4 regions of the Shouchella rhizosphaerae genome follow, and region 3 is predicted to be linked to each of the others. Evidence: riboswitches for the same ligand, from Rfam matches in the RefSeq annotation. Region 3 holds a riboswitch; each other region holds the start of a gene.
What was found. Region 3 has a riboswitch for thiamine pyrophosphate ahead of V5G21_RS19130 (ECF transporter S component). Riboswitches for the same ligand answer to the same signal wherever they lie in the genome.
Positions count from the first base shown of each region.

Region 1 (4,188 bases), 1.3 Mb from region 3:
GCTCGCATACTTCGTCGATTGTCTCGGTCATATGCTCATGAACGCCCGTTCTATTCGCATTTTCCCTCGCCTGCACTCCTCGTCTGACAAGCGTTTTCTATCAGTCTGATGATTTTGTCGACAACCTCCACTATGCCCGCTAACAGGGCACAGCGTTTTTTTAACCGATCGGCCAGTTTTCTTGTTTATAAGCCATATCCCAGAACATATATTCATAGCGGCTCGTATTCATAAAGATCGTTTCAATGCGGTCTAGTTCGGCCTCGCTCTTTTCTGCGGCAAGCTCGTCTAGCTTGGCAATCAGCCAGTCCGCAATTGCGCCAAACTCAGGCGAAGAGTACATTTTCACCCATTCTCCGTATGCCTCATGTTCTGTGGCGCCTGGAATCTTCGCGAGCGCTGTGCCAATTTCATAATAGCTCCAAGCACACGGCAAAATCGCCGCAATGAGCTCGGCAAGGGATCCTTTTTGTGCTTCAGCCATCATCGCGCTGCTATAAGCAAGCGTTACTGGGCCAGGAACTGTCTGTTCCAACTGTTCCTGTGTAATTCCGAGGCGCTTCGCATATGCGCGATGCAGATCCATTTCGCTGTTAAGCGTTTCATCAAGCGCTTTCGCAAAACCAGACATCGTTTCCAAATCAGGTGCCAATACTGTGCCTAGGGCAATGACGCGGGCATACTCAATCAAATATTTATAATCCTGGCACATATAATATTGAAATGCTTCTAGTTCAAGAGTGCCGTGGCCAATTCCTTGGACAAACGGATGATTGTGGCTCGCTTGCCAAATCGGATCAGCGTTTTTACGAATACGTTCTGAAAACTTCATAAGTTATTCTCCCCTTTTTTCGGTATTGCACCATTTATAAATGAAGGCGACAAGCGCTTTCGTATAACGGACGAGTTCATCAATGTCAAGCTGTTCATTCACGCCATGGGCGTGTGCTAATTTCCCAGGCCCATAACAAATCGTCGGCATTCCATATTCGGCCAACCAGCCACCGTCGTTCACGCTAGTTGACATTTCTATTTCCAATGGAGCCTCGAAAACAGTCTGATGGACGGTCTTTAAAACAGATAATGCAGGATGAGCTTCATCGATTGAAAAAGCAGGGAATACTTCCCCTTTGTCTTCAATCATAGAGGCGCCGCCCCAAGTAAAGGTTGGAAGGTGGTCCTTCAACCACACATCCGCTTTAGCTGTAGCAAGAAGATGGGCTTCAATTTCGTTGGCCACTTCTTCGGCAGATTCATTTGGATAAAAATGCACCGTTACCCACAACCTGCATTCATCAGCAATAAACGCTGGATGGCGCCCGCCTTCAATGACAGCTGGATTAATCGTATTGGTTCCAGGCGGAAAACCTGGATACGACTTTGTCACAGCCCAGTGGCGCTCAAGTTCTTGCAAAGCAGCAATCAGTTTAGCCATTTTTTCAATCGCACTAGCTCCCTTTAAGCCGCCACCGGCATGGATCATATTCCGCCGCGTGCCATCATGGTGAGTCGAGTCACTTTTTACGGTAATCCAGCCAGTAATGACACCGCCTTGTCCATGGACACGGCAGTTGCTTGTGTCGGCTACAAGTGCATAATCTGCCGTATAGCCTCGCTCACAACATTGTTTCGTGCCAGCCTCGCCGACTTCTTCGCCTGTAACTGCTTCAAGCAGGACGTCGCCCTTTAGTTCAATGCCATGATCATGCAAAAGACGCAAGGCGAACAAACAAGCGCCAAGCCCGCCTTTCATATCGGCGGCACCACGGCCATACAGCGTCCGTTCTTCTACTCTAGGAGAAAAAGGAGCGTATTTCCATTGGCTTTTTTCTTCCTCTTCGACTGTAGCGACATCGACATGGCCATTTAAAAGGAGGCTATGGTACTTCGTTCTATCTGTGCCTTCTTTCTTTGCCGCGATATTCCAATCGCCTGGGTACGATTCCCACTTATCGACAGCCATCCCCGCAGCACGCAAATAGCCTTCAATATACTGCTGGATATCGGCCGTATTTCGGGCTGGAGGGGCTATGGTCGGATAGGAAATCAAATCAGACACAAGCCGAATGAGCTCCTCTTCCCGTTCTTCCACTTGCTTAAGCAACGATTCCACCTGGTTGTTGTCCTCCTTTTCCACACAAAAAAACCGCTACTTAAAAAAGAAGCGGGTGGCATGTCGAGAAAACGTGCCCGCTTCCCTCCGCTGGTCCGAACCAGATCAGGTGATAAGGGTTAAGGCGTTTGCCTCTCTCAGCTTCCATCATTCGAAGCACCCCTAGCGGTTTTAGTGATTGTTTTGATATACTAACGCTACCATATGTAAGCGCAATCGGCAAGGCTTGATCTTTTATGAACACGATAGGAGATGGCTTTTATGGCTTTTCCACGTAAATTGAAACGCTTGGGTCTTTTTGGGCAAATGACTGCATTAATGGCTATTGTTCTTCTCGTTTCATTGCTGCTTGTAACGGTGTTCTTTTCATCCATTATCGACGGGATGATTGAGCGAACCACGGGAGAAAAAGCACTGGCGGCAGCGGAACTAATCGCTGAACACCCGGACATTATTGATGCGTTTGCCGACCAAAATCCAGCAGCACGGATTCAGCCAATTGCTGAAACATTGCGCAAGCGCACGGGCGCTGATTATGTTGTTATTGCCAATACGGAAGGGATTCGGTATTCTCATCCTCATGAAAACCAAATTGGCCAGAAGACAGAAACAAGCAACGAAGCGCCTCTTGCCGGCAAATCAACCGTTTTTATTGGCAATGGAATTCTTGGCGAGGCTGTAAAAGCCAAAACGCCGATTTTCAACAGAGAAGGAAACATTATCGGCGTTTCATCAGTTGGTTTTCTAACGACTGAAATTAAGGATGACATTCTTTTTTACCAACTGCGCGTTGCTGGCTTTGGCGGTTTAGCCCTCTTGATTGGCATTCCCGGCGCACTCTATATCGCTAGACGCGTCAAAAAACTTATCTTCGGGTTAGAACCGGAGGAAATCTCGCGCGCCTTTTCGGAAAAACAAGCAATTCTCGAATCGGTAGGGGACGCAACGCTGGCAGTTGGCCCCGATCTCCAGATTCTTTCAGCAAATAAACGTGCACGAGTAATTTTAGGGAGCCATGTGGATGGCGAATTAACTGAACCTCAATTGCAAGCGTTTATTAAACAAGCTGCTGAAAACCCGGAAAAGATGACCCAACAGAGGCTATTAATCGCTAACACTCTTTATATTGTGGATGCGGCGCCAATTTTAGCTAAACATGCAGCAATCGGCTTTGTGTTGACGATCCGCCCGTTTTCAGAAGTAGAGGACCTGGCAAATGAATTGTTGGAGATTAAGCAACATACCGAACATATGCGAGCGCAAACCCATGAATACTTGAATAAGCTTAATACATTAAATGGCTTATTGCTGCTTGAGAAATACGAAGAAGCAAAAGCGTTTATGAAAGCGGAAGTAACAGAGTTGCAAGAAACAGTCACCTTCCTCATGGCTTCTGTGAAAGACCCGCTTATTGTCGCAGCTTTGCTTGGCAAAGTAAACCGTGCCAAAGAAATGAAAGCAGCCCTTACATTTGCAGAAGGAAGCACTTGGCTCGATTATCCTGCGACAATCAAAAGCGACCATGTTGTGACTGTCATCGGCAACTTAATTGACAATGCCTTAGAGGCGGCTGTTGCTCACCAAGGAGCAAACGCCCATGTCCATATTGCTTTTACCGATTTTGGGAATGATATGATTATGGATATTGAAGACAACGGCAAGGGTATGACCCCTAAAGAAGAAGCGCACTATTTGGAAACAGGGGCAACAAGCAAAAGCGAGGGCCAGCACGGCCTTGGTTTAACCATCATGCAACACGCCCTTCACCAGCTTCATGGCACTTGGTTCATGGCCGAACGCCCTGGGGGCGGCATGCGTATGACGATTGCTATACCTAAACATAAAAGACTGTAAATCATACAATGCATCTTTATAAGGAAACAAATCAGAGGAGCGAATCAAACTATGCAAACCCCTTCCATCGGCGTGCTGATTGTTGAAGATGATCCAGTCGCCGCTTCTGTTTACGAACAATTGATTCAAAGCAAACTAGATTTTACGATTGTTGGAAAAGCGGAAACAGCGAAAGCGACAAAACAGCTTCTCCAAGTCATTACGCCAGATTTAGTGTTGCT
Region 1 covers NZ_CP144921.1:2,562,056-2,566,243, reverse strand. Annotated here, with positions in the region: gene tenA (thiaminase II) at 161-832, opposite strand; gene V5G21_RS12710 (acetylornithine deacetylase) at 836-2,113, opposite strand; TPP riboswitch at 2,179-2,287, opposite strand; gene V5G21_RS12705 (ATP-binding protein) at 2,375-3,967, shown strand; gene V5G21_RS12700 (response regulator) at 4,019-4,188, shown strand, end outside.
Region 1: linked by a shared signal. The riboswitch ahead of V5G21_RS12710 (acetylornithine deacetylase) and the one ahead of V5G21_RS19130 (ECF transporter S component) in region 3 are both predicted to bind thiamine pyrophosphate.

Region 2 (4,188 bases), 290 kb from region 3:
CGTTAGTTGCGTTTTTGTGGATGCTCTTTCAAAACAGTTTTACCGCCCAAACTTTCGTTTTTGGTTATGTCATAGGGATGCTTGTCGTTCTTTGTTTAATCCGTTTTAAAGGCCGCTATTTTTACATGCTTCGCGTTTGGTCTTTTTTAAAGCTAATGGGTGTGTTTGCCAAGGAATTGACGGTTGCCAACCTGGATGTTGCCAAAATTGTCATCAGCCCTAAAATGAACATTGCTCCTGGGATCATTGCCGTGCCAACTGAACTGGAGACGAGGGTGGAAAAAACATTGTTTGCCGTCATGATGACATTGACACCAGGAACGATGTCGATTGAGTTTTCAGAAGACGGTCGCTACATTTTTGTCCATGCCTTAAATGCCGAAGACAAAGATGGGCTGGTTAAGCAAGCAAAAGATACATTTGAGGCTGGCATTTTGGAGGTGACCCGTCGCTATCATGTTTAATTTGTTGCTCTCTATTGCTTTAGTCATACTAAGCCTAGCCGCGCTCCTTTGTTTTGTCCGTGCCCTTCTTGGACCAACCAATCATGACCGCATTGTGGCGCTTGATACCGTTGGCATCTTATTAATTGGCTTTGTCGGCATCTTAATGATTCTTCAAGACACACGCGCCTATACCGAAATTCTTCTCGTCGTAGGCATTCTCGCTTTTGTAGGCTCAGCCGCCATGGCGAAATTTCTTGAAAGGGGGAATTTGTTTGACGACGATTGAATGGCTAATCGCAGTTTTGGCATTACTAGGATCTATTTTCGGCTTCCTTTCTGCTGTCGGCATCGTTCGATTGCCTGATGTGTACTCCCGTCTCCATGCGACGGGAAAAAATTCGACATTTGGCATTATGATGATCATGGCCGCTGTATTCCTCTACTTTTTTGTATTAAAAGGCGAGTTTATTGGCAAGTTGTTGTTAACGATTCTATTTGTGTTTATTACGGTGCCGATTGCAGCATTAATGATTTCTCGATCCGCTTACCGTATAGGCATTCCGATGGACGCTTCCACTGTTTGTGATGAAATGAAGCCTTTTTATGACAAAGAAAAGAAAACATATGCGAACAACAGCAAACAGACAACAAATGAAAATCCTACAAAACCATTACCTACAGAAAATAGGCCCTAAATAAAAGGACACGTTTGATGACAAGAATAGTGCTGAATTTGGGGAAAAACGTTACAAAGTGATTAAAAATCAGGTGTTCAGCCTTATTTTGGCCTTTAAGTCTTGACACAACAAGGATTCATGAGTAAATTAAGGGCAGGCATTGTCGCTATAAGCCGCACACAGCGAATATAGCAATATGTTGGTCTGTAAGAAGAAAAGAATGAAACAACTTTACGATAAGAAAAGGAGTTTTTTAAGATGAACAAAACAGATTTAATCAATGCAGTATCAGAACAAGCAGAAATCTCTAAAAAAGACGCTTCCAAAGCAGTTGACGCTGTTTTTAATGGCATTACGGAATCACTCGTAAAAGGAGCAAAAGTACAACTCGTCGGTTTTGGTAGCTTTGAAGTCCGCGAGCGTTCTGCTCGTAAAGGCCGCAACCCGCAAACTGGCGAAGAAATTGAAATCCCAGCAACAAAAAACCCTGCTTTCAAGCCAGGTAAACAGTTAAAAGACGCTGTTAACGAGTAAAACAACAGCAAACACATAGATTCCACTAGGGGTGCTTCGTGCTGAGAAAAGGTTCGCCTTTAACTCTTCAACCTGATCTAGTTCATACTAGCGTAGGGAAGTGGAAACGTAAAAAATACATTTGTTTTTTTTACATTACAACAGTCGCCTCCACAAGTACGGGCGGCTGTTTTTTTATTTTAGACAGAAAGGATGATGGCGTTGTCGACGATTTATCGCGCTTTAACGATCGCTGGAACCGATCCTACAGGAGGAGCTGGCATTCAAGCCGATCTCAAGACGTTTCAAGAACTAGAAGTGTATGGAATGAGCGTGATTACCTCGCTAGTGGCGCAAAATACGACAGGTGTGCGGGCTATCCACCACGTACCCCTTGAATTCATCGACCAGCAGTTCCAAGCGGTTGTCGATGATATTTACCCAAGCGCTATTAAAACAGGCATGATCGCGCTCCCAGAAATGATGGAACTCCTGCAACAACAACTAAATTCCCACAAAAACGTCCCTTATGTTTGCGACCCAGTGATGATGGCCAAAAACGGCGACCCATTGCTAGAAAAGCATGTGCGCGCTAAGCTTCGCGAGACACTTGTGCCTTTAGCAACAATTGTCACACCTAATATTGCTGAAGCGGAAGATTTAATTGACATGCAAATTGATGATATTGACGATATGGAAAAAGCAGCCATACGGATTGTTAAAGAATTAGGGGCACAAAGCGTTGTTGTAAAAGGGGGAAGTTTAACAGGCGATGCGGTTGATGTGTTTTACAGTAGAGAGACTGGATTGTTTAAATTGGATGCGCCCCGTACGGATACAAAACACACACATGGGACAGGCTGTACCTTCTCAGCAGCGATTTGTGCCCAATTGGCTAAAGGCATAGCGCTATTGGATGCAGTCCAAAAAGCAAAAGCTTTTACAGCAGATGCCATTACTTGGTCTTTACAAATTGGGAATGGCTATGGTCCAACCAACCATTGGGGTCATCGACTTAATGGGTTACCAGGCAAAAACGTTAACCAATAAGGGAACGATTCCCGCGTTTATTTGTCAACCAAGCGCATGAGAGAATATGGTCCAGTGCAAAGGCTCGATACGCATTTTTTAAATGGCAATAACAAAAAACATGCGTCTCGGTAACGGTGTATACTGTAACTTCCCTTTGGGTTAGCTTTTTATTTTTTGCTTCATAGATGAGTTCTACCCGCCCTTGCTCAGTAGCAGCTCTGTTTAATAACCGGATCATCATAATCACACTCCTTTTGATTATTATTATAACGATCGAACGAATGTTCGTCAACAAAAAAACAGAATGTTTGTTCGTTGTATTTTCTCCCGCATCTTACTAAGAAAGATGCGGGCTTTCTGTTTTAACAATCATTCATTGTGGGTAAATCCTCCTTGCCTCTCATTCCTTCTTCCTAAGCTCAACTATCTATTTTCATCGCTTTTTGTTCGAGTTCATAGACGCATACATGGGAGTTAAGTATAATGGGAAAAGTATTTGGAAATCACCTCCCAGGTTATAAACGCGAATAAATGGGTAAGTAAAGTTTATTCCGTCATCACAGTTGATTTAAAACAAGGAGCGCATCAATGAATTCAAATGACACACGAACGAAGATTGACCCCGTATTTTACTGGGTGCTTGGCATCCTCCTTATCTTTATTGTTGTTGGCATCTCTGCTCCAGCGCGCCTTGAAGCGATTACAGCCGCTGCCCAGGCCTTTATCGCCGATCGGTTTGGCTGGTATTATTTAATCGTCGTTACCTTCTTTTTGCTTGTATGCCTCTTTTTTATCTTTAGCCCTTATGGAAAGATACGTTTAGGCAAAGATGAAGACCGTCCTGAATACAGTTACTTAACATGGTTTGCTTTCTTATTTAGCGCAGGACTCGGCGTCGGGCTTCTGTTTTTCGGAGCTGCCGAACCAATTGCTCATTATGCAGTGAGCTCACCGACTGTAGAAGAAGGAACGGGAGCAGCTGCGCTAGAGTCCATGAAGTACGTATTTCTCCATTGGGGTTTTCATGGTTGGGCCATTTATGCAATTGTGGCGATTTGTTTGGCTTACTTTAATTTCCGCAAAGAACAGCCTGGCCTGATTAGCGCAGCGTTGTCGCCATTAATTAATCCAAATGGCTTCTTTGGCAAAACGATTGATGTGATCGCTATTATTGCCACATTGTCAGGAATTGCAACGACGCTCGGATTTGGGGCCGCTCAAATGAACGGCGGCATTTCCTTCCTGACAAACTTAGAAAACAGCTTTATGCTCCAGTTAGCGATTATTGTTGTGATTACCGTGCTCTTTCTTATTTCAGCAAGTACAGGGCTTGATAAGGGAATCCGCATTTTAAGTATTGTCAATATGACACTTGTCGTGCTTATGTTGCTGTTTTTCGCCGTGTTTGGTGCAACCATGTACTCGTTAAACCTTTTCACAAATACACTTGGCCAGTACATACAATCCTTGCCTGAACTTAGTTTTACGATTGCGCCAAACAGTGCAGAACACCGTGCTTG
Region 2 covers NZ_CP144921.1:3,547,540-3,551,727, reverse strand. Annotated here, with positions in the region: gene V5G21_RS17545 (Na+/H+ antiporter subunit E) at 1-464, shown strand, start outside; gene V5G21_RS17540 (Na(+)/H(+) antiporter subunit F1) at 457-732, shown strand; gene mnhG (monovalent cation/H(+) antiporter subunit G) at 719-1,141, shown strand; gene V5G21_RS17530 (HU family DNA-binding protein) at 1,382-1,657, shown strand; TPP riboswitch at 1,675-1,773, shown strand; gene thiD (bifunctional hydroxymethylpyrimidine kinase/phosphomethylpyrimidine kinase) at 1,859-2,686, shown strand; gene V5G21_RS21480 (WYL domain-containing protein) at 2,676-2,906, opposite strand; gene V5G21_RS17520 (BCCT family transporter) at 3,257-4,188, shown strand, end outside.
Region 2: linked by a shared signal. The riboswitch ahead of thiD (bifunctional hydroxymethylpyrimidine kinase/phosphomethylpyrimidine kinase) and the one ahead of V5G21_RS19130 (ECF transporter S component) in region 3 are both predicted to bind thiamine pyrophosphate.

Region 3 (4,188 bases):
CATTATTGTATCAAGGGTTCCGTTTTTAATCGTCCATTCATGCGTGGCAAAATGGTCAACAATCATTTCATCATGTGTCACCATTAAGATCGCAGTCCCTTGCCTGCGGCGCTCTTCTAGCGCTTCAAGCAACAAGAATGTATTTTTTGCATCTTGGCCAAATGTCGGTTCATCGAACAGCAAAAGCGGCCGCGGCTCCATAAAGGCTGTTGCGACACTAAGGCGGCGCTTTTGGCCAATGGAAAGCATATAGGGATGGTTGTCTTGTTTGCCTTCTAATTGGAACATCTCAAGCAACGATTGTGCTTGGGCATTGGCTGATTCCCTACTACAGCCCGCCAATAACTCTTGCCAAACAGAATCAGCGACAAACTGAAATTCTGGGTTTTGAAAAACAAAACCAATTTGCTCAGACAGGGACTGCTTTGGTTTGACAGCTTCCCCATTTAGCTGATAGGTGCCTTTCCATTTGAGCAAATTCATCAAAGCATACAGAAAGGTCGATTTCCCAGCGCCGTTTTTGCCCGTAATGCAAACCCAGTCGCCAGCATGGACAACCGCTTCATCCACTTTTCCTACTCGTTGTTTGCCACGATAAGCAGCCCAATGGTTAAGCAACAGAAGCGGCGTGTGCCTCTTCTGCTTTATTTTGCCTGGAGCGTATTGGGACAAATAGTTTTTCCATGAATATGGATGCCAGATTCCATATTCATCAAGTTGGCGGCGATAGCGCTGAAACAATTCCTGTGGAGCGCCGTCGTCAAGCAATTGGCCCTCTTCATTAAACAACACAATCCGATCCACAAAATCAATGATTTCAGAAATTTTATGTTCAATAATAATAATTGTTTTGCCGCTGCACGCTTGACGGACAGTCTGCCATATTTGCGTGGTCCCCTCCGGATCAAGCAACGCTGTCGGTTCGTCAAGAAAAAGAACATCGCTTTCAGCCGCTAGTGCGCAAGCAATAGCAAGGCGTTGTTTCATCCCTTGTGACATTGCAGCAATCGGCCAATGGCGCTCAGGTAAATCAAGGCCTACTTGTGCTAAAAGGCGCTCGATCGCCACATCCATTTGGTCACGGGGCATGCGGCGGTTTTCTAAGACGAACGCAATTTCTTCATCGACATAAGGCATGCAAAATTGCGTATCTGGATCTTGGAATACAATCGCAGGCTGCTTGGCGGGAACAAGCACTTCAGCATGATAAGGGAGCTCAATCGCACTGGGGATGAGGCCCGCCATCATATGCGCTAACGTCGATTTTCCTGAGCCACTTGGACCAAGCAGAAGCACTTTCTCCCCTGAGTAAATATCAATGGACAAGTCTTCAAATAATAACGTGCCGCTATTCGGATAAGACAGCGACAGCTGCTTGATGGACACAGCCTGTTCTCTACTCATCCTTTTTACTCCTTTTCGAAGCAAACAAGTCGTAATCGGCTTGGGAAACGGGGCGCAAAAGCGTACTGACGCCTGTCTTTTCCAGTGCCCGTACAAGCGCAGAGGCTAAAAAGCCAGCAATGATAATGGAGCCAAGCGTGCGAAAAACAACGCGCAATGTGATATTCCAAGTCGTTAAATCACTCAAATAGGCATTAAAATAATCGAGCCCAAGGGAGGCAAACGAAGCGAAAACAGCACCAAGGCTAGCTGTCCATACTGTATATACGCGGTATTTGAATAGGGCAAAAGCCAACTCAATTCCAAGCCCTTGCAAAGCGCCGTACAACAGCAACAACGGTCCGTATGGGGACCCAGCAAAAAATTCCCCTGAAGCGGCCGCGGTTTCGGCAAGCAACGCAACCCCTGGCTTTTTAATCAGCAATGCTGCAATTGTTCCGGCAATAAACCACATGCCATACAGCAGCTGGTCTGCTTGCAACCCTGGGAGGCTGACTAAGTCCGTGACCGGCGTCCATAGGCGGTATACGACCGCAAACACAACCGAAATCAAAATCGTCACAATCATGTCTGTCAAACGTAAGCGATTCTTGTTCATTTTCTGTCTCCTTTTTCCACTGGAAAGGGCACAAAAAAACGCTCCCCCGAAACGGATGGAGCGACGCACACGACCCTGCCATGGGCAAACCAAAGCAGCGCCTATTGTACACCGCACTTCCCTTCGCTAGCATTACCTAGATCAGGTAAAGGGTTAAGGCTAAACGCCTTTCTCAGCATAAACGCACCCCTAGTGGTTGTAATTTATCATGTTATTTAAAGTTAACCATATGTTTTTACAAGCTGCAATCTTTTTTTTCGGCAATTACATTTTTAATTTCGGTTAAACGACGAATTTCATAGGTTGGACGAATGTCGGTTGTGTTTTCAATTCCATCACGATTTAGCCAAATCGTTTCGATTCCAGCTTGGTTTCCGCCAAGAATATCTGTATGCAAATTATCGCCAACCATGAGCACTTCCTCTTTCGCTGTCCCTGACAATTCCAACGCATGCTTAAACATTGCTACATCCGGTTTGCCTTTCCCGTAAGCGCCAGAAATCAAAATATGGTCAAAATAAGGGACAAGTTGAGGAGTGATCTCCAATTTCGTATTTTGCAGATCAGGAGAGCCATTTGTTAAAAGCAAAAGCCTGTAAGAATGTTGCAGCTCATCAAGGACTGCAAACGTATCTTCAAACACATACGGGTTTTTTCGCCGTTCTGATGGAAAATGGCTCGCCAATTGGTTCGCTAATTCCCCATCTTCTATGCCTATTTCTGCTAGCCCTTTTTCCCAAGCAGCTTGTTGGTACACAGGGGCAATTTCCCGTAGACGGTTAAAGTCTTCCGTGTCATCACGGAAAGCTCCCCACAAGCCTTCAAATGGATTTATGCCAATCAGTTTTGTAAACTCGTACGTTTCATAGGATTGATATAGCTCCGTGGCATGAGTACGCACCGCTTCCTCTAGCGCGTCTGGGTCAATATCTGTATGGACCGTTGCCGCCAAAGCACATGTCTGCCTAAACGCTTCCTTTATGCTTTTTTTATCCCATAATAACGTATCATCTAAATCAAAGAAAATAGCTCGTATCATACTTGCCTCCGGGTTTGGTTATTCCTCGTCTTCCAAACGGACAGTCCAGCCAAACGGGTCTTTTTGTTCTCCAGTTTGAATGCCTGTCAATTCCGTGTACAAACGTTTGGACAACGCTCCTGTTTCATTGTTGTTGACAACGATTTTGTGGTCTTTCCACAAAAGTTCTCCGACTGGAGAGATGACCGCTGCTGTACCAGTTCCGAAGACTTCTTCAAGCGTACCGCTTTTGCTTGCGCTCACAATTTCTTCAATTGAAATCCGCCGTTCGAACACTGGGATATCCCAACTTTTCAGCAACTCGATCACGCTTTTGCGTGTAATGCCCTCTAAAATGCTGCCTGATAATCCAGGTGTATGCACTTCTCCGTTCAATTTAAAAAACACATTCATGCTGCCTACTTCTTCGACGTATTTCTTTTCCATCCCGTCCAACCATAGAACTTGTGCTTGTTTGTTCGCTGTAGCCCGCTCTTGTGCTTTGTAAGCAGCACAGTAGTTGCCAGCCGTTTTCGCGGTCCCAGTCCCCCCTGGTGCGGCACGTGTATATTGGTCTTCTACAAAAATGCCAATTGGGTTGATTCCTTCTTTATAGTAAGCTCCGACTGGTGACAAGATAATCATAAATTTATAATTACGTGAAGGCGCTACGCCTAATGTAGGTTCTGTCGCAATAACAAATGGGCGAATATAAAGGGAAGTTCCTGGCATCGTTGGAATCCAGTCTTTATCGATACGGATCAATTCCTTTAAATAAGCGAGCATTTGTGCTTCATCAATCGGCGGGATGCTCAAACGGTCGCTTGATTGATTCAAACGCTTAAAGTTTTCTTCTGGGCGGAATAAGCGGACGCTCCCATCTTCAGAACGGTACGCTTTTAAGCCTTCAAAAACCGTTTGCCCATAATGGAATACCATTGCGGCAGGATCAAGGGTCAATGGTTGATAAGGAATAATACGGGGACTGTACCAGCCTTTCTCTTCTGAATAATCCATGATAAACATATGGTCTGTAAAATACTTGCCAAACTCTAAAGCAGAAGACTCGGGTTTTTGTTTTTTGTGCGTACATTTCATAATTTCGAGTTTTTGTGTTGTCATGAACGAGCGCTCCTTCATTTTTTCTCTAGTAACATCGATGATATGG
Region 3 covers NZ_CP144921.1:3,836,017-3,840,204, reverse strand. Annotated here, with positions in the region: gene V5G21_RS19135 (ABC transporter ATP-binding protein) at 1-1,404, opposite strand, end outside; gene V5G21_RS19130 (ECF transporter S component) at 1,397-2,002, opposite strand; TPP riboswitch at 2,104-2,203, opposite strand; gene V5G21_RS19125 (HAD family hydrolase) at 2,238-3,041, opposite strand; gene V5G21_RS19120 (branched-chain amino acid aminotransferase) at 3,060-4,142, opposite strand.

Region 4 (4,188 bases), 1.2 Mb from region 3:
TGAATGTACCCATCGATGCGTATAAAGTTGGCTACATTGCGATTAAGTATACAACAACGCCAGGCAGGGATGTGTATGAAGATGCACAATATAAGTTAGACCAATTGTTTAATGGCATTACTAATGAAGTTCAGTCTTTTTCACATACGGCCGAGGCAAATGGCGTTGAAGTTGTAGCTGCCTTAATTGATGAACAAGCTTATGACGAAAATGCTGATCAGTTTGTGCTTGGCGATGGCAGCTTGCAAGGACCTGACAACGAATTTTGGCAATTGGATGAAGGCCAATACATTGATCTTAATTTTGGCGTGAAATTAGACGAGAATGCAGGCAATGAATACCAAGGAGCTGTTTATACTGCTTCACTTGAAGTATTAGCCAAGCAAACAGACCAAGGCGCGAAATAATTTAGTCAGTGGAGGTTGTCGGCATTTGCCGACAACCTCAGACTGTAGACAAACGCTCGCATACTTCGTCGTTTGCCTCACTCATATGCTCATGAACCCCCGTTCTATTCGCATCTTCCCTCGGCTGCACTCCTCGTCTGACAAGCGTTTTCTATCAGTCTGATTGCGGTTAGCGACTTTGCCGACAACCTATTTTTTGTTGTCTACTAAAACAGAAATTCCTATTTTGCTGGTTGATAAAGGTAGCAGTCTTGTTCATGGCTGTTGACTAAGCCAGCAGCTTCCATAAAAGACTGGCAAGTGGTTGGCCCAACAAAGGCCATACCAGCAGACTTTAACACTTTGCTGAGCGCTATAGCTTGTTCGGAAAGGTTGTCCTGTTTATTTGGAGCAAAGGACCAGATAAAATGGGCAAAGGAGCCATGCTCGTTTGCAAGTGTACGAGCTACAGCCGCATTTGTAAGAACGGCACGGATTTTTCCTTCATGGCGAATGATCGCTTTCATTTCTTTTAAGCGCGCCACATCTTCTTCTGTAAAACGGGCCAATGACTCCCAGTTAAAGCTAGCGAATGCAGTTCGGAGCGCATCTCGTTTTTTTAAGACAGTTAGCCAGCTTAATCCTGATTGCATAAGCTCTAACATAAGCATTTCAAATAGCTGTTGGTCGTCATAAGTAGGGCGCCCCCATTCGCTATCATGGTAGTGCTCGTAGAGGGGGCTGTTACTTACCCAACTACAACGCTTTGGCATAGGAACCTCCTCATATTTGAACGATAAGCCGGAGCACTGTTAATAAGCAACCGGCCATTTTTCTTTTACATAAGCCATTTCCCAAAAACTATACTCTAGTTGACAGCTTTTTAAAAAATGGTCTTGCATCCGTTCTTTTTCTTGTTCGGTAGCATGTGCCGCAAGGTCGTCGAGGCGTTTACAAAATTGTTTCGTTACCCCCATTTCTCCGTTTGAGCGGTAAAAGGAAATCCAGTCGAAAAATGGATGGTTCGCTTTTGGCTGGAACGTTTCGTACAAATAGTCGCCGATCGCTTGGTATGTCCACGGACAAGGCAGAAGCACAGCCAATATTTCGGCGAGAGAACCACGGTGGGCGACATCAAGCATGTGGCGTGTATAGTGGTGGGCAGTTGGGGCGAGAGGCTCATATTGCAAATCTTCATAGCGGACGCCTGCCACCTTGCAAAAATTATGGTGAGGGTGTGTTTCACTGTGCAAAATAAAGCCAATTTGTTCCGCGAACATCGCAATGTCTTCGCGGTTTTCGCACCGGCTAATAGCAATGCCGTATATTTGCATAAACGTATTTAAGTATTCAAAATCTTGTTTGACGTAGTGAATAAGGGAATCTGCGGGCAACGAGCCTTTGCCAATACCTTGTACAAACGGATGGCTAAATATGGCTTTGTAAATCGGGTCGGCGGTTTTGCGAAGTTCGGCAGTAAAACTCATAAAAATCGTCTCCTCCTTTTTTTCCACAAAGGGATGCCTGACGCAAAGAAAGGAGAGTTGCTTTACATGAATAAGCAATTGTTCTCCACTTCCCTACGCTGGTACAAGCCAGATCAGGTTCAAAGGGTCAAAGCAGCGCTTTTCTCAGCCAGATGGCTCCCCTAGTGGTTCTTCTTAAAGTGAACCATATCTTCAGACAAAGTGCAATGAATAGCTGTTAACGGTACGTTGCCCACTGGCAAAAAACATTTGCAAGGCACGCTAGAAGGTGTTATGATGCTTCGGAGACTAAAAATAGACAGATAAATGAAATATTGTAAGGATGGGAGACAGCATGAAATCATACGTAATTGATCGGATGTATAAAGCATCTGCAGGGGTCGCCAATGCAGTGCTTGTTACGTTAGGTATTGGACTTTTGTTTGAATCTTTCGGCAATATTTTTGGTTGGAGTGCGTTTGTCACAATTGGCTCCATTACTAAAATTCTACTCGCTCCAGCAATTGGCGCCGGGATCGCTTACCAGCTAGGAGGAAACACGCTCGTCATTTATGCAGCTATGGCTTCGAGTACGGTGGGCGGCAATGCGATTAGTTTTGTCGAAGGGCTGCCAGTTCTCGCACCAGGACAACCTGTGAGCGCTGTTATTGCAGCAGTCGCTGCGACTTATGTCGGCAAACGAATAACTGGAAAGACGAAACTGGATATGATGGCAATTCCTTTTTCCGGTATTTTTGTTGGCGGGCTTGTAGGACTTGTTATGGCAGCTGTTACGACACCGATGCTAGAATGGATAAGCGCGCAACTGGCTACGTCTGTACAAGGATCGCCTATTATCGCTCCAATGGCCATCGCTCTCACATGGAGCATTTTGCTTATGACACCAGCTTCATCGGCTGCACTTGCGATTGCCTTGCAAATGGACCCGATCTCAAGTGGTGCAGCATTAATTGGTTGCACAGCTCAGTTTGTCGGTTTCACCCTTATGTCTTGGAAACAAAACGATGCTGGGGCATTACTTGCCCAAGGGCTTGTCACGCCAAAAGTACAGTTTCCCAATTTAATTAAAAACCCGCGCCTCTGTTTGCCTCCGTTTGCCGCAGCAATTATTTGCGCTCCGATTGCTTCACTAGCCTTTCAGTTCCAAGTTTCGTATGAGCTTGCCGGTTTAGGCTTGAATTCTTTGATTGCGCCTATTACGATTTTTTCCACACAAGGAATAACAGGCTTGTTCATTTTTATAGGCACAGGCATCATTTTGCCAGGGATCATTTCATTGGCGTTATATGAGTTAATCAAACGGATTGGCTGGGCGAAAACAGGCGATTTGCATATTAAACTGCAATAATGGAGAAGAAGGTACTTTCAGGCTTACGCCAAACATAGACGTAATGATGGCCAGCCGAGGCTGTCGTTGGAATAGAAGACAAAGCTCAGCGGAAGCTGAGCTTTGTTTTTTCTTATCCTTCGATTTTTCGTTCAGCTCGTTTTTCTGACTGCGCTTCTTGTTCGCCATCTTGTGGTTTGCTTGATAAGAACCATCCGGCAATGACAATAAGAACTAAAACGCCGTAGAAAAAGAGCTTCCAGCCCGTTGAGTGTGGGAATTCGTGTGGGATCCATGCAATCGCATCATGGGCAAGCACTTGCACCGTCAACTTGACGCCAACCCAGCCAACAATAATAAATGCGGCCGTTTCAAGGCCAGGCCGTTTTTCGAGCAGTGCAACAAATTTTGTAGCTGCAAAGCGCATGATTAAGAGGCCGATGAAACCGCCAAGAAAGACGACAATAAATTGGCCGATGTCCATACTGCCGACCGTGCCGAGGTTAGTTGGCGTTAAAGCGGTGGCCAAGGCAACGGCAGCTAAAATCGAGTCAACAGCAAAGGCGATGTCGGCGACTTCGACTTTTAACACAGTCGTCCAGAAGCCGCTTCCTTTTTTAGCTTTTGCAATGCCGGCCTTTTCCTCGCTTTTCTTGACAATATGCTTTCGGTATAAATGGTTTAGCGCAATGAATAATAGGTATGCGGCACCAATCGCTTGAACTTGCCAAATGTCGACAAGAAAAGAAATGATAAACAACGAACCTAACCGAAAAACAAACGCGCCAGCCAAACCGTAAAAGAGCGCTTTTTTACGTTCTGTCTCAGGCAAATGTTTGACCATAATCGCTAGAACTAGCGCATTATCAGCCGCCAATACACCTTCCAATGCAATAAGCACAACAAGCACCCAGCTGTACTCTAAAAGTAATGATACATCCATCGCTCCACTCGCCTCTCTTTAGTTAATGTCCACTCCAGCTCGTTT
Region 4 covers NZ_CP144921.1:2,663,042-2,667,229, forward strand. Annotated here, with positions in the region: gene V5G21_RS13160 (TasA family protein) at 1-407, shown strand, start outside; gene V5G21_RS13165 (DNA-3-methyladenine glycosylase I) at 629-1,159, opposite strand; gene tenA (thiaminase II) at 1,199-1,873, opposite strand; TPP riboswitch at 1,947-2,046, opposite strand; gene V5G21_RS13175 (PTS transporter subunit IIC) at 2,196-3,221, shown strand; gene V5G21_RS13180 (TerC family protein) at 3,334-4,143, opposite strand.
Region 4: linked by a shared signal. The riboswitch ahead of tenA (thiaminase II) and the one ahead of V5G21_RS19130 (ECF transporter S component) in region 3 are both predicted to bind thiamine pyrophosphate.